2 regions of the Mesorhizobium sp. LSJC269B00 genome follow, and region 2 is predicted to be linked to the other one. Evidence: riboswitches for the same ligand, from Rfam matches in the RefSeq annotation. Region 2 holds a riboswitch; the other holds the start of a gene.
The links. A riboswitch is a leader RNA that binds a small molecule or an ion and turns the genes downstream of it on or off. The one in region 2 is predicted to bind thiamine pyrophosphate.
Positions count from the first base shown of each region.

Region 1: another riboswitch for thiamine pyrophosphate. It lies ahead of X771_RS145605 (YkoF family thiamine/hydroxymethylpyrimidine-binding protein); the one in region 2 lies ahead of thiB (thiamine ABC transporter substrate binding subunit).

Region 1 covers NZ_AYVN01000008.1:37,755-45,353, forward strand. The annotation lists gene X771_RS145620 (ABC transporter substrate-binding protein) at 1-596, opposite strand, end outside; gene X771_RS145615 (ABC transporter ATP-binding protein) at 593-1,375, opposite strand; gene X771_RS145610 (ABC transporter permease) at 1,372-2,214, opposite strand; gene X771_RS145605 (YkoF family thiamine/hydroxymethylpyrimidine-binding protein) at 2,470-3,078, opposite strand; TPP riboswitch at 3,069-3,181, opposite strand; partial or broken gene X771_RS145600 (GSU2403 family nucleotidyltransferase fold protein) at 3,380-3,676, shown strand; gene X771_RS145595 (hypothetical protein) at 4,047-4,298, shown strand; gene X771_RS145590 (DUF2934 domain-containing protein) at 4,455-4,694, opposite strand; gene X771_RS145585 (hypothetical protein) at 4,787-5,002, opposite strand; gene X771_RS145580 (DUF1236 domain-containing protein) at 5,101-5,430, opposite strand; gene X771_RS145575 (hypothetical protein) at 5,773-6,075, opposite strand; gene X771_RS0134425 (hypothetical protein) at 6,237-6,563, shown strand; partial or broken gene X771_RS1000000169890 (PRC-barrel domain containing protein) at 6,577-6,657, shown strand; gene X771_RS145570 (hypothetical protein) at 6,955-7,176, opposite strand; gene X771_RS145565 (hypothetical protein) at 7,440-7,599, opposite strand, start outside.
Region 2 covers NZ_AYVN01000022.1:1,780-9,378, forward strand. The annotation lists gene X771_RS136695 (ABC-F family ATP-binding cassette domain-containing protein) at 1-1,283, opposite strand, end outside; gene X771_RS136690 (thiamine diphosphokinase) at 1,285-1,944, opposite strand; TPP riboswitch at 2,107-2,221, shown strand; gene thiB (thiamine ABC transporter substrate binding subunit) at 2,265-3,272, shown strand; gene thiP (thiamine/thiamine pyrophosphate ABC transporter permease) at 3,493-5,091, shown strand; gene thiQ (thiamine ABC transporter ATP-binding protein) at 5,088-5,852, shown strand; gene X771_RS136670 (M48 family metalloprotease) at 6,183-7,589, shown strand.

The DNA of each region.
Region 1 (7,599 bases), on a different contig from region 2:
CGCTGCCTGACGCCTTTCAGCTCGGCAGCGACGCCTTCCCAGGTCGAGACCTCCAGCGTGAAGTCGACCGAGCCGTTGGCCAGCGCCTCATAGGCCGAGGTGCCTAATGTCACCGTCTCGAAAACGCCCTTGCCGCCATCGTGGCGGATGATGGTCGAGATCAGCGTGTTTTCCCAGGCGCTGCCGAAGCCGCCATAGGTCAGACCGTCGAGATTCCTGGGACTCTTGATCTCGCCGCGATCCGCGTTGAAGACCAACCGGCCGGTCTCCTGCTGGACCACGGCGTAGACCGCCTTGAGATCGGCGCCGGCAGCCCGCTGGGTGAACAGGCCGACGCCGGCAATGCCGAAATCGGCGATGCGGTTGGCGACCAGCGTGCCGCCGCCAGTATCGCCATAGGGCAGGATCTCAACATCGAGCCCGACCTCGTGGTAGAACCCTTTGTCGCGGGCAACGAACAGGCCGACATGGTTGGTGTTGACCGTCCAGTCGAGCGCGACGGTGATTTTTTGCGTAGCCGCATGAGCGCGAGAGGCAAGCGGCAGTCCGGCAGCCAGCGTCAGCAGCAAAGCCTGCCGGCGTGTGAATTCGGTCATGAAAAACTCCTTTGAGCGGTCTGCGGGAACGAGGGCCGGTCAGTCCCGGGATTGAGCAGCGTGTCGAGGATGTCGGCTTCGAGCGCGGCGGCCTGGCGCGCGGCATCGCTGCCGGTGGTGCGCGGGCGCGGCAGCGGCACGGCAATCTCGCCGATGATGCGGGCCGGCCGCGCCGACATCAGATAGATGCGATCGGAGAGGTAGACGGCTTCGCGCACGTCATGGGTGATCAGCAGCGCCGTCCAGCGTTGGCGCTGCCACATGCCTTCCAGCCAGCGCTGCATACCCGCGCGGGTCAGTGCATCCAGCGCGCCAAAGGGCTCGTCGAGCAGCAGCATGTCGCGCTGCTGCACCACGGTGCGCAAAAGGGCGGCGCGCTGGCGCATGCCGCCGGAAAGCTCGGCCGGCCAGGCGCGCTCGAAACCGGCAAGGCCGAACTCAGCGAACAACGGCGCGACGCGTTCGCGCGCCGCCTTGCGGCCAAGACCCTGCACTTCCAGCCCCAGCGTCACATTGTCGATGACGCGCCGCCACGGCATCAGCGCGTCGCGCTGCGGCATGAAGGCGAAGGGGCTGCCCTGCAATGGCGCGCCGTCGAAGCGCATGTCGCCCTCGCCTTTCAGCGCGCCGGTCAGCAACTGGAACAGCGTCGACTTGCCGGCGCCGGAAGGGCCGAGGATGGAGACGAACTCGCCGGCCGCGACATGAAGCGAAATGCCGGCGAGCACCTCAAGCGCGCCGAAGTTCTTCCTGATGTCCCGGAGTTCGAGCCGCGTCATTGACGGTTCTCTTCTGCAGCTTCAACCTTGCCGTCGCGGCTTTCGCTCCCTGCATTCTCCCAAGGCATGGCGAAGCGCTGGACGAGCACCGCAATGGCGAACAAGACAAGCGTGAGCGCGGCGCTGACGGCGACCGCGGCGAGCACCAGATCGGGCCGAAAGTTGTTCTTGGCATTGAGCATGTAGATGCCCAGCCCCTTCGCCGCCCCCGCATATTCGGCGAAGATCGCGCCGACGACGGCGTAGGTGATGGAGATGCGCAGCCCGGCGAAGAAATAGGGCAGCGCCGAAGGCAGGCGCGCCAGCCAGAAGATGCGCCAGCGCCCTGCCCCCATGGTGGCGAGCATCTGCGAAATCGCCTTGCTGGTCGCGGCAAAACCCTCGACCAGCGCCACCATCATCGGGAAGAAGGTAACGAGCGCCACAAGCAAGATTTTTGGCATCAGCCCGAAGCCGAACCACAGTACGATGAGCGGCGCAATCGCGACCAGCGGCAAGGTCTGGCTGACAATCAGCAGCGGAAACAGCGCGCGGCGCAGCGGGGCCAAGAAATCGACCAGCGCCGAAAGCACGAAGGCAGCGACCAACGAGCAGGCGAAGCCGGCTGATGTGGCGCGGATGGTGGGCAGCGTGTTGTCGGCAAGGGCAGCGCGATGCTCCCAGGCCTGCTGCAGCACGCGCGACGGCGCCGGCAGCATGGTGGGCGCAGCGCCACCATAGCGGGCGTAGAGCTCCCACGCCGCGAGGAGCAGGGCGGAGGCGCAGGCGGCGGGGATGGTCTTGGCGATGGCTGCGGCTAATCTCCCCCCTCGAGGGGGAGATGTCGCCGAAGGCGACAGAGGGGGTCGTCTCGCATAGAGCGCCCACGCCTTGCCGATGCGAAAAGGACGTCGGCGCTCCACGCGCTGGGACCCCCTCTGGCCTGCCGGCCATCTCCTGCTCGAGGGGGGAGATTCGTGGGCATCGCGGTCTTCGCCAATCGCCAATGGCTCCCCTCCTCTCTGTGCTGAGGGGTCAGAGGCATCTCCTCCACGCAATGGGTCAGATAAACCAGCCACGGCAATATCCTCAAGGAACGACGCTTGAGCCGCGGCTCAGACGGCGCTCGGGCTGTTCGCCGAGATCGTGATGTCGAGGGTGACGTGGCCGGCGCCGGGGCCGAAGCGGCAGAAGGCCTCGTTGAGCGTGGCAAACACCGCACCGGCATCGCCACGCAATTTGGTGCAGAAGTTCTTTGAGCGCTCAAAGACGCCGGACTGTTTCAGGAAATCGATGCAGCCGTAGATCTCGTCCATATGGTCGCCCGTGCCCATAACGTAGAGCGAGAACTGCGCCGCCACCGGCTGGCCGGTCGACGGCGTGGCCTGGACAGCGCGGATCGCGGCGATCTTGCGCTCGTCCAGCGGAATGGCGGGGCCGCCGGTCTCGTCGGAGCGGCAGATCGGATCGTCGGGCTCGCCCGGACAGCCGCGCGAGACCGCCGCCGAAAGCACGCAGTGCTTGCCGCTTTTGGCCGCCGCGACGAACAGGTCGCGCATGGCGGGAAACAGCACCTCGGGCGGCCCGACCATAAGGGTCGAGATGTCATCGGTTTCGATCCGCAGCCGGTCGCGCCAGGGATCGAGCGCGCCGAGCGCGCCGAGGATGACGCCGACGAAATCGTCGGTCATGGGATAAAGGGAAATCTGTGCGCCTGAAAACATCGCCCGCCTCGCTCCGCTGGTATTATCCAGATCAGCTTTAGGGTCCGAAGGCTTGCCGCCCTCATCTCAGCCCCGACGATACGGAGCACCCCTGTGGATGGGCGGGTTAAAGCACCGTTCGCGGCATTGGGGAAGCCGTTTGTTGAGGCACTGCGGGAAAGTGTTTTGGGCCAGACGTGCCGGGCGCCCGGGCGTTAACAGACGACTCGTCAGTTCGTTGCGTTATAACGTTTCCACGAACTTCTTATAACTGCGTTGAAATTCAAGCTGATAAACGTAATTATAAGAAAACGGCAGAGACTCCGCGCAGCCCTTACGGTTTCTGGATTTCCTTATCCGCGACCCCATCCGGACTGTGCTCCTGCATCGCTCGGGCTTGCCTGTGCTGGTCCCCTCGCCCCAGCGCTACGCCATCCACAAGCTGATCGTCGCCTCGCGACGCGGGCCGAGCGCTGGCGCCAAGCGGGAGAAGGATCTCCATCAAGCGCGCCTGCTGACCCAAGCGCTCGAAGCCACGCGTCGCCAGGACGACCTTGCCTTCGCCTTCATGGAAGCGTGGGACAAGGGCGAAAACTGGCGCGAGACGATCCGGGGCGGCTTGAACCTGTTCGACGCCGCCACGAGGGAAAACAGTCACACCATCCTGGGGAAATCCCTCCGCGAAATTGGTGCGACTCCTGAAGGATTCACGATGCGGGATTAGCTGAAGCGACCGCTGCTATATTCATTTCCATCGTCCCAACCGTACGAAATTGGCTTGACGCTTATTCGTACATAAAGTACGATATCTCTTTTCGCAGAGAGGAATGTCCTTGAGCACAGCGAACCATGTTGCCTTCGCCGATCTCTCTCGGCCTTTGCTGTCACCCCCGTCGTTGCCGCCGCCTTTGTTGCCGCCGCCTTTATTGCCGCCCCCTTTGTTGCCCTTGTCATTCGATCAGTGCGAACGCCTCGCCGGGGCTTGGCGAATGGCCAGCCAAGACATCGCCGACGACATCCGCTTCATCCGCCAATATCTGAAAGTCGTTGCCGAGAAGGACGAGAGGCTGTCGACCGGCACCCTTGTTCACAGCCGCGCCTATGTCGAGGCCTGCGCCGGCTGGCTGCCACAGACTGTAACGCGCTATCTGCGCCACCTGCGCCAGATCACCGAATGCGAACTGGCCATGACAGCTGCCGGCATTCGCTTTGCGCTGTCGAGTTATGCCTGGGAGGCATGAGGGCGCCTGTCGCCAAACACAAGGAATTGCGCTGCCCGTCGCAGGCGCAATTCGTCAGGTTGAGAGGCTCGGGCGCGCCTGAACGGCGGGCGCCAAGGATGGCCCCGGCCAGCGAATTCCGGCCTTGCTTTATTTCGACTGGCCTTATTTCTGGCCTTATTTCGATTTGGCTTTGCCGGACTTTGCGGCGGCAGGCTTCGCCGCCTTTGGCTTGGCGGCTGCCTTGGCGGGCTTGGCGTCAGCTTTCTTCGCCGCCTTTTTGGGCTTGGCGACCGCGCCATCGACTTCAGCCGTGGCCTGCTCCCAGTGTTCCTGATGCGCGCCTTCAGGCCGGCCGGCCTTTTCCCAGATCTCGTGCGCGCGCTGGCGAATGCGGTCCTGTTTGTCGTCCGTCACTTAAGCCTCCGTGGTTGGGTCCGGCCGGTTGGTCCAGATTCCACGAAAACATTAGCCGAAAATTCGACCGGCGTCTTGAGTGACGAGACATCTCAGCGCGGGTCGGAAATCACCGCAACGCCGAGCAGCGCCGCTTTCTTGACGATCAGCCCGGCGAGGTCGGCATCCGAACGATCGGTGCCGGTGCGCTCCCGCAGGAGCGCGATCGCTTCCTTCATCGATAACAGCGCCGTGTTGCGCTCGGCCAGCAACTTGTCGCAACACGCCGCAACATTGGCGGAGTTCGGGGTCTCGACATGCGGCAACATGGCAATTCTCCTTTCATCATGTTCGTCATTCGGCCCTGCCGCCCTTTTGGGAAGAACGACAGGGCCGTATCACCGATGAATGGTTAGGTTGTCGAGCGTTACTCGACCACCTCGACAATCCTGCGCGTGCTGGGGTCGACCAACACGGTATGGTTGTCGACGACGGCGTATCTGTACTGAACGTCGGGAACCTCCTGCAGCTCGACAGTGTCAGGCAAGGCAGTGCCGACATTCAATTCGACGCCGAGCAGATTGACCGAGGCAAGCGGATGTTTCTTTACGTATTGGTGCACGACCGTGCGCTGTTCCGGGGTGATGATCACCTGCTGCTGTGCCGGCTGCGTGACGATGACCTCGTCGGCGGCGGCAATGCCGATACCAGCGATCATGGCGAGCCCGGCGACGGCGGGAATAAGGATGGTTTTCATCTTCGTCTCCTGTCGTTGTTGGCGAGCTCCGCCGTGTTCCCGCATGAGGCGAAAACAGCGCAGATCGAGGTGGCGGGCTCCTGGAGGCAAACGCAGCCGGTACGGTCTTGTTCCGCAAGCGGAGACTAAATTGATCGGCTTCCGGTCATGCCAGCAGAACCCGCACCCGCAAGATTCGCATTGAAGCACAATCCCTCAGGAGACCTTCGACATGGACGATGCACGGCTCCAATTCCGGTGGCGATCGCGGCCGGCGCCGGCATTGATCCGGTGACCGCGTCGTGCCCGGCCAAGACCGGAACCGACCGCCTTCGTGCCACGCCGTGAAGTTTCAAGCAAAGGTCATTGCTTCGGCGGCTGCGCAGGCACCTCGCCAGGCTTGATCACCGGCGTCTTGCCCTGATCCGGCGGCGGCTGCGTCATACCCTGGTCACCACTGGGCGGCGGCTGCAGCACGCCGCCGCAGGGACCGAGCGTGCTGGACGATTCGCCACCGCCATTGGCGGCCGGCGGCTTCTGACCATCGTCCTGAGGCTGCGCCTGGCAAGGCGCGGCAGGGCCGTGCTGGTCGCTATTGTCCTGCGCGGCCGCCGGGTCGACCAGCGCCAAGAGCAGCACGCATGGGATGAGGGGGAAAGTCTTCATGGTCCAGCTCCTCTGGATTCATCACCTTGGCAAAGCAGACTAGTCCTTGGCAAAGCAGACTGGCGGCAATTGGTTCCACTGAAGCTGGAGTGGTTGCTGGAACCTGGCAGCCGGAAGTGAGTTCCACCTTCTCGACGCTAAGCCGCCCAGAGGAGGCAATCATGGAACGAAACAGAAAACCCAATGACGAGGTCGAGGCGCCACCGAGCAAAAACGATGCCCGCGACAGGATCGCCAATGATGAAGTGGAAGCGCCGACGCCGGGTCGGCAGGATTGGGATGCGCTGCGTGGCGCAACGGTCCTGCCCGACGGAGCAGATGAGGAAAGCCTGCCGGACACCACCGGTGTCGAGAAGGAAGGCGAACTGCCCGAGGAGGATGACGACAACCCCTACCAAGACAGTGACGATGCCTTGCCCGACGACGCCGAGGAAGCCGCCATTGGTCACGACCTGGCGAGGCGCGGCGGCCCGTTCGACGACGTGTAAGGCAGCGACCGCGGACTTTCGAGAGGTTTCCCGGGACGTCCACGCCGTCACCAGTTGGACCAAGTATGAGCTGAAGGCGATGCCGGAGCATCGCGATATTTCGAAGGATCCGGCTGGCCGGATCCTTCGTTTAAGGCGCCTTGGCGATTTTGGCTTAGCCCTTGTGGTCAAGGGCTGGACGGCGACGCAATCTCAGCACGTTCGACAGCCGCGAGGCAGCCGAGAAGCACGAACGCGAAGTCCGATATTTCAAGCGCCGTGGAGGCCGCTCGCCTGAAAGCTTCAAAGTGCGCAAGAGATCCCCGGCGCGGGCGGTGCGGGCACGCTCGCATGCAGCGCTGCGAATCGGGCCATCGACCGCCGGCACTTGAGTGCCGACGGGCTCTGGCCTTCAGTTCGACCCGGGATCGCCGAGCGCCTCGGTGACGAAGGACGCCGCGATCAGGTCGTCGGCGTCGAGGCGTAGGGAGCCTTCGACACCCCCCATGATGGCCGCGACCTTCTGGAAGGTCTGCATCTCGTGTTCAGTAACGCTGGCGTCTCGCATCCTGGCTTTCAGATCGGCGATGCGTCGGCCCAGTGAGGCCGACGTTCCGATTTCTCTGTTCGACATGGTGGCCTGCTCCTCCCCCAACCCATGCTGTGGACGTACTCAAGTCTGCCTATATATAAGGCAGCGCGAATACAGTCGCCGCAACGCGCGATATCTGGGAAGGTTCCGGCGCCAAATAGTCACGAAATAATACGTGGTGGGACTCGGGTATGTTAAGCGCCGACGCGGCGATAGACACCGCAGCCAGCGGCTGCGGCCATCGGCCTGGCCAACCCGCGTGGCGGGTCGCGAACGCGGGTCGGACTTGATCGCTGCGCGAACAGTCAGCGAGAAGCCGGCACCACGCCGGACACCGAGCGCGCCGTTTCGGGCGAAAACACCACGAAAGCAAAAACCAGAACGGCAGCGGCGACGATGAGCGAGCCGCCGGCGACGATCGGTTCAAGCGCCGGGTTTCCCTGCAGCATCACATACAGCGCCGGC
Region 2 (7,599 bases):
AGCACCAGAAGGTTGGCCGGCCGCGCCAGAACACGCGCCAGGAGCAGCCGCGCCCGTTCGCCGCCGGACAGCTCGCGCACCGGGGTGCGCGCCTGTTCCGGCTTGAACAGGAAATCCTTCATGTAGGACACGACATGGCGCTGCTCGCCATTGATGACGAGGTTTTCGCCGCGCCCGTCCGTGAGATACTGCGCCAGGGTCTCGGCCGGATCGACCGCCTCGCGCTTCTGGTCGAGCGTGGCGATTTCCAGATTGGTGCCGAGCCGCACCGAGCCGGCATCGGGCTTCATCTCGCCGGTGAGCATCTTCAACAGCGTCGTCTTGCCGGCGCCGTTCGGCCCGACAAGGCCGACGCGATCGCCGCGCTGGATGCGGGTCGAGAAGCCCTTGACCACGGTCAGGTCGCCAAAACTCTTCTCGATGTTCTTGGCCTCGATCACCAGCTTGCCGGATTCGGCGGCGTCGCTGGCCACCATGGTCGCCGAGCCCTCGGCGCCGCGATGGCCGCGAAAACGCTGGCGCATGGTCTGCAGTTCGCCCAGGCGGCGCATGTTGCGTTTGCGGCGAGCCGTCACGCCATAGCGCAGCCAATGCTCCTCGCGCACGATCTGGCGGCCGAGCTTGTGCTGTTCGCGCTCTTCCTCTTCCAGCACAAGGTCGCGCCATTCCTCGAAATGGCCAAAGCCCTTGTCGAGGCGGCGGGTCTGGCCACGGTCGAGCCAGACAGTGGCGCGCGAGACGCGTTCGAGGAAGCGACGGTCGTGCGAGATGACGATCAGCGCCGAAGACGTCCGGACAAGCTCTTCTTCCAGCCATTCGATGACCGACAAATCGAGATGGTTCGTCGGCTCATCAAGCAGCAGAATATCGGGTTCGGGCGCCATGACGCGGGCAAGTGCTGCGCGGCGCGCCTCGCCGCCGGAGAGATCGTTGGGGTTCTCCGTGCCGGCGAGGCCGAGATGCTCCATCAGATATGTGGCGCGGTAGGGATCGTCGGCAGGCCCAAGCCCGGCCTCGACATAGGCGCGCACATTGGCAAAGCCGTCCATGTCGGGCATTTGCGGGAGATAGCGCACCGTTGCCGAAGGCTGGCGGAAGACCTCGCCGTCTTGCGGCTCGATCAGACCAGCAGCAATCTTCAGGAGCGTCGACTTGCCGGAGCCGTTGCGGCCGACGAGCGCGATCTTGTCACCGGCGGACGCCGTCAGTTCGGCGCCATCGAGCAGCGGCGTGCCGCCAAAGGTCAGTCTTATGCCGTCGAGGTTGAGAAGGGGCGGGGCCATGTCAGCTTTCAGGCAAGGGGTAGGGGTGGGCGAGCAGCAGCGCGCGGCCATGGCCGAGCGCGATTTCGAGGCCGCCCCCGGTCGTGTTGGACTTGACCTCGTTCGAGATGGTCAGCGACGAGCCGAACACGACCTCGACATGGTCGAGCGGCCACTTCGCGCCGGACACGGTGAGGCCCGAAAGATCGGAAAAGCCGAGCACCGAAAACAGCGTTCCGTCGGCATAGTCGAAGCCGGCCTTGCCAGGCAGCAGAGGGGCGCCTTCCTGCGCTCCGCTGGTCAACAGCAATTTTGTGCCGGCCTCGGCCAGCCGCAGGCTGAGCGCCAGATGGAGGAAGGCGTGGTCGGCGCGCTTGCCGCCGAAAGCGCCGGCCAGCACCAGGCTGGTGGCGCCGCGTTCCAATGCCGCCGCGATCGCCAGTTCGCCATCGGTCTTGTCCTTTTCGGGAGGAAACACCTCCCGCGGCACGGCGGCGAGATCGGCAGGCAGGTCCGCCGGCACGGAATCGAAATCGCCGACCCACAGCTCCGGCATCACGCCGAGCAGGCGGGCATGATCGATGCCGGCGTCGGCGGCGATGACGCGCGTGCCCGCGACCTGGCGGTCGAGCCGCGGCGTGCGGACGAGATCGCCGCCAAGCAGGATGGTGAATGTGCTCATATCCGCTGGCCCTTACCAGCCCCGCCGACGAAACGGAAGGCCGAGCGGCACCGTCACTCTTTGTTGGAGCATGATCTTTTTCCGGAAACGGATTCCACTTTCCGGGATCACGCTCGGGCAAACTTCCACTTGCGTGGCACCTTGGCCGGGCCTATGTGTCGAAACGCTCTAACGGGGTGCCGGACGCGATCTTCGCGGACCGGCTGAGAGGCAGTCTCGCCAACCCGCTGAACCTGATCCGGTTTGTACCGGCGGAGGGATTAGACGCTTCGGACAGCCCGACGCCTCAATTCCTTTCAACACGAATGAAGGAGGCGCCGATGCGCATTTTTTTGTCCCGTCTTGTCCCAGCGCTTGGGCTTGCTGTTTCGCTACTGGCAAGCCCTGCGTGCGCGCAGGAAAAACTCACGATCTATACCTATGAGAGTTTCACTGCCGACTGGGGTCCAGGCCCCCAGGTGAAGAAGGAATTCGAGGCCGAGTGTGGCTGCAGCGTCGACTTCGTCTCGGTGGCCGACGGCGTCGCGCTGCTCAATCGCGTCAAGCTCGAAGGTGCGTCGACCAAAGCCGATATCGTGCTTGGCCTCGACACCAACCTCACCGCGGAAGCCAAGGCTTCCGGCCTGTTTGTCCCACATGGCGCGGTGGCTGAAAACAACGTGCCGGGCGGCTGGAGCGACGACACTTTCGTGCCCTACGATTATGGCTATTTCGCCGTCGTCTACGACACCGAGAAGCTGAAGAACCCACCGAAGAGCCTGAAGGAATTGGTCGAGGGCGATGCCGCCGACAAGATCGTCATCCAGGATCCGAGGACGTCGACGCCGGGCCTTGGCCTGCTGCTGTGGGTTAAGTCGGTCTATGGCGACAAGGCGCCGGAAGCCTGGGCGAAACTCAAGGGCAAAGTGCTGACGGTGACGCCGGGCTGGAGCGAGGCCTACGGCCTGTTCACCAAGGGCGAGGCGCCGATGGTGCTTTCCTATACGACGTCGCCGGCCTACCACATGGTGGCCGAGAACACCGGGCGCTTCCAGGCGGCGTCGTTCGAGGAGGGCGAGTATCTGCAGGTCGAGGTCGCCGGCATCACCACCACGGGCGCGAAGAGCCCGCTGGCGGCGAAGTTCCTGGCCTTCATGACCGGGCCGAAATTCCAGGATGTCATTCCGGAGACCAACTGGATGTTCCCGGCCGGGAAAACCGACAAGCCGCTCAATCCGGCTTTTGATAGGCTGGTCAAGCCGGCGAAGACCTTGCTGTTCAGCCCGGAAGAGGTCGCGGCAAATCGCAAGGCCTGGGTGGATGAATGGCTGGCGGTGATGAGCAAGTAGCTTTGGCTGTATGATCGAAAGATGAGTGCCCTACGGCGCCCCCCTCTGTCCTGCCGGACATCTCCCCCACGAGGGGGGAGATTGGCTATCGTCGGCGATTTCGCCAGTCGCCAAGGTTGCAGGAATAAGCGGGGCGCGGAAATAGCTGGTCTCCCCCCTTGTGGGGGAGATGTCCGGCAGGACAGAGGGGGGCGCGAAGGAACGCGACGCCCGGTAAAGAGTGCAACGCTCTGACCCCCGCATCACGGCCGGCATTGTCGCGCTTGCGGCAATCGCGCTGCTGATCGGTGGCGCCTTCGCCGGCCTTATCCGCGAAGGCGCGCACGACCTTTCCGGCGCCGCGTCCGCCTTTGACCTCTATCTCCTGCGCGTTGTCCGCTTCACGCTCTGGCAGGCTGCGCTCTCGATGCTGCTTTCCGTCGTACCGGCGCTGTTCGTCGCCCGGGCGCTGTCGCGGCATCCGCGCTTCTTCGGACGCGGCTTCATCCTGCAGCTATTCACTGTGCCCCTTGCCTTGCCGGCAATTGTCGGAGCGCTGGGAATACTGGCGCTCTATGGCCGCGCCGGTTATTTCGCCGCGATCGGTGGCCAGAGCTGGCCCGACATCTATGGGCTGTCGGGCATCCTCGTCGCCCACGTCTTCTTCAACCTGCCGCTGGCCACCCGGCTGTTCCTCGAAGCGCTGGGAACGGTGCCGGCCGATCAATGGCGGCTGGCGAGCCAGCTCGGCATGGGGGCGAGGCCAGCCTTCCGGCTGATCGAGTGGCCGGTGCTGCGCGCCGCGCTGCCGGGCGTCGCCGGGCTTGTCTTCATGCTTTGCATCACCTCCTTCACCATCGTCCTGATCCTCGGCGGCGGGCCGGCGGCGACGACGCTGGAAGTCGCCATCTATCAGGCGCTGCGTTTCGACTTCGATCCGGCGCGAGCGGTGACGCTGACGGTGCTACAGATCGCGCTGACTTTCGCCGTCATGCTGGCGCTGACGCGGCTCGGCGCCAATGTGACCGGCGACGCCAATTTGCCTGTCGCGCCGCGCCGCTATCACTTGGCCGGCAAAGCAGAAACAGCGTTCAACGCCGTCCTGATCGTGCTCGCCTTGCTGTTCGTCGCCGGACCGATGGCGGCCACCGTTGCCTCCGGCCTCGGCGCCGATCTCGGCCGGCTGGCGGGCGAGAGTGCCGTGCGTCAGGCGACGCTGACCAGCGCCGGTCTCGCCTTCTCGGCGGCGCTACTTTCGGTGGCGCTGGCACTGTCGCTGATCATGGCGCGGCGGGCACTGTCGCTGCGCCGCCGGTCCAGTGCCCGTTCATTGCTCGAACATGCCACCGACACCGGCGCCGGCTTCGTCCTCGTCGTGCCGCCCATCGTCATCGGCGCCGGCTGGTTTCTCCTGCTGCGCACGGTCAGCGATGTCTTTGCCATCGCGCCGGTCATGGTCGTCACCGTCAATGCGGTGATGGCGATGCCCTTTGCCATCCGCGCGATGCGCCCGGCCTATGATGCGGCGAGCGAGCGCCATGAAAAGCTGTGCGCGCAGCTCGGCATTGCGGGCTGGAACCGGCTGCTTCTGGTCGACTGGCCATCGCTCCGGCGGCCGCTGGCCACCGGCTTTGCCTTCGCCATGGCACTGTCGCTCGGCGATCTCGGCGTCATCGCGCTGTTCGGCAGCGATTCGGTGCAGACCTTGCCCTATCTCCTGCTGGCGCGCATGGGCAGCTATCGCACGGCCGATGCTGCCGGGCTGGCTTTGCTGCTCGGGGCGGTCTGCCTTGCATTGGTGGTCGCGGCAGACTGGCTGGGACGGGGAGAGAGATCGTGACGTCCGCTGTGGAGAAAGGCACGACTGTCCGGCTGGACAAGGTCTCGTTCAGCTATGGCGAAACGCCATTCCTGTTCGATGTCGAATTCGATACATCTAAGATCACCGCCATCATGGGGGCAAGCGGTTCGGGCAAATCGACCTTGCTCAATCTGGTGGCTGGTTTCGAGACGCCGGAGTCCGGTCGTGTGCTGATCGGCGCCGCCGATGTCGGCGCCGAGCCGCCTTCGGCGCGGCCGGTGTCGATGGTATTCCAGGAAAACAATCTGTTTGCTCATCTCTCGGTGGAGAAGAATGTCGGGCTCGGCCGCTCGCCATCGCTCAACCTGACCGACGCCGATCGCGCCGCAATCGCCGAGGCGCTTGACCGCGTCGGCCTGGCCGGCAAGGAAATGCGCCTGCCGCGCGAACTCTCCGGCGGCGAAAGGCAGCGCGTGGCGCTCGCCCGCGTTCTGGTGCGCGACCGGCCAGTGCTGCTGCTCGACGAGCCGTTCGCTTCGCTCGGGCCAGCACTGCGCGACGACATGCTCGACCTGGTGGCCGGCGTTCATGCCGAGCGGGCGATGACGGTGCTGTTCGTCACGCATCAGCCGGAAGACGCTCGCCGTATCGGCGAGCAGATGGTTTTTCTGGACAATGGCAGGGTTGCCGCGACGGGACCTGCCGGCGATTTTTTCGACGGCACTGGCCCTGAAGCGTTTCGGCGCTATATCGGCGCAAGTTCGGGCGGATCACGCGATATTGCCCGGAAGCGGACATAATTTACGACCAAACCGGCTACAGGTGATGTGGCGCTTGCTTGCCATGGTCCAGTCGATGTGGCTAGGTCCGCTTAGTACTGGTCCGGCACGAGCCGTGATTTGCCCCTACAGCGCCGCACCCGGCCGGATGCGTAAACGCTGTAGGTTTTTTGATGTGTGCAGGATTGCCAACGAAACCGATTTTTCGCTGGCGCGGACCCCGGTTCCAAATCATGCGCCGAGAGCTGAAGGAACGCCGTGCTGCCGACCGGCACTGACACTTTGAAACGCAGACCGCTGGTGCGCTTCCTCGCGCTGGCCGGCCTTGCCGTGGCGCTGGCCAGCTGCCAGATGTTCACGCCTCCCGAAGTGCAGGAATCCGGCTTCCAGCCTTCCGACAAGCCGATCACGGTCGACAATGTCGCCGCCAACAGCAAGCTTGCCGAACTGGCGAAGGCACAGCATCCGCGCATCCTTGCCACCTATGGCGGCGAATATTCCGATCCCAAGCTCGAGCGCATGGTGGCCAAGGTTGTCGGCAGCCTGACCGTGGTGTCGGCCAATCCGACCCAGACCTATCGCATCACCATCCTCAATTCGCCCAACGTCAACGCTTTCGCGCTGCCGGGTGGCTATCTCTACGTCACCCGCGGCCTGCTGGCGCTGGCCAATGATTCGGCCGAACTCGCCGCCGTCATCGCGCATGAGATGGGCCACGTCACCGCCAATCACGGTCTGCAGCGACAGCAGCTCGAGGCCGAGGAAGGCCTGGCGACCAAGGTGGTCTCCGATGTGCTGGGCGACAGCCCGACCGCCAAGCAGGCATTGATCCGCGGCAAGCTGAGGCTGGCGCAGTTCTCGCGCAACCAGGAGCTGGAGGCAGACGCCATCGGCATCAAGTCGATCGGCGAGGCGGGTTACGATCCCTATGCCGCCGGGCGTTTCCTGCAGTCGATGTCGGCCTACACCGATTTCCGCTCGATCAGCGGCGCCACCGACGCCAGCCTCGACTTCCTGGCCACGCACCCCAACACGCCGCAGCGAATTGATCTGGCGCAGCGCCACGCCCGCCAGTTCGGCGCGCCGGGCATCGGCACCCGCGACCGCGATTCCTTCCTGGCCGGGATAGACGGCCTGCTCTATGGCGACACGCCGGAAGAGGGCTATGTGCGCGGCCAGACCTTCCTGCATCCGGGCCTCGGCGTTTCGTTCACGGTGCCCGACGGCTTCATCATCGACAATTCGGCGGCGGCGGTGACGGCGACCGGTCCCGGCGACATGGCGATCCGCTTCGACGGTGTGTCGATCGACAAGGATCGTGCGCTGACCGACTACATCAGAAGCGGCTGGGTGGCCGGTCTCGACGAGACCAGTGTGCGCCAGGAGACGATCGACGGCAACCAGGCGGCGACCGCGCACGCCGGCGCCGATGGCTGGCAGTTCGACATTGCGGTGATCCGCGCCGGCGGTCAGGTCTACCGGCTTTTGACAGCGGCCCCCTCGGCCAGCACGACACTCGATCCGGTGGCACGCTCGGTCAGCGGTTCGTTCCGCGTGCTCAGCCCCGCCGAGAAGGCGGCACTGAAGCCGCTGCATATCCGCGTCGTCACGGTACAGGCCGGGCAGACGATGGGCACACTTTCGGCGCAGATGGTCGGCGTCGACCGCAAGCTCGATCTGTTCCGCGTGCTCAACGCGATGTCGCCGGGCGCCTCGGTTTCGGCCGGCGACAAGGTCAAGATCGTCACGGACAGATAGCGCCGGTCTT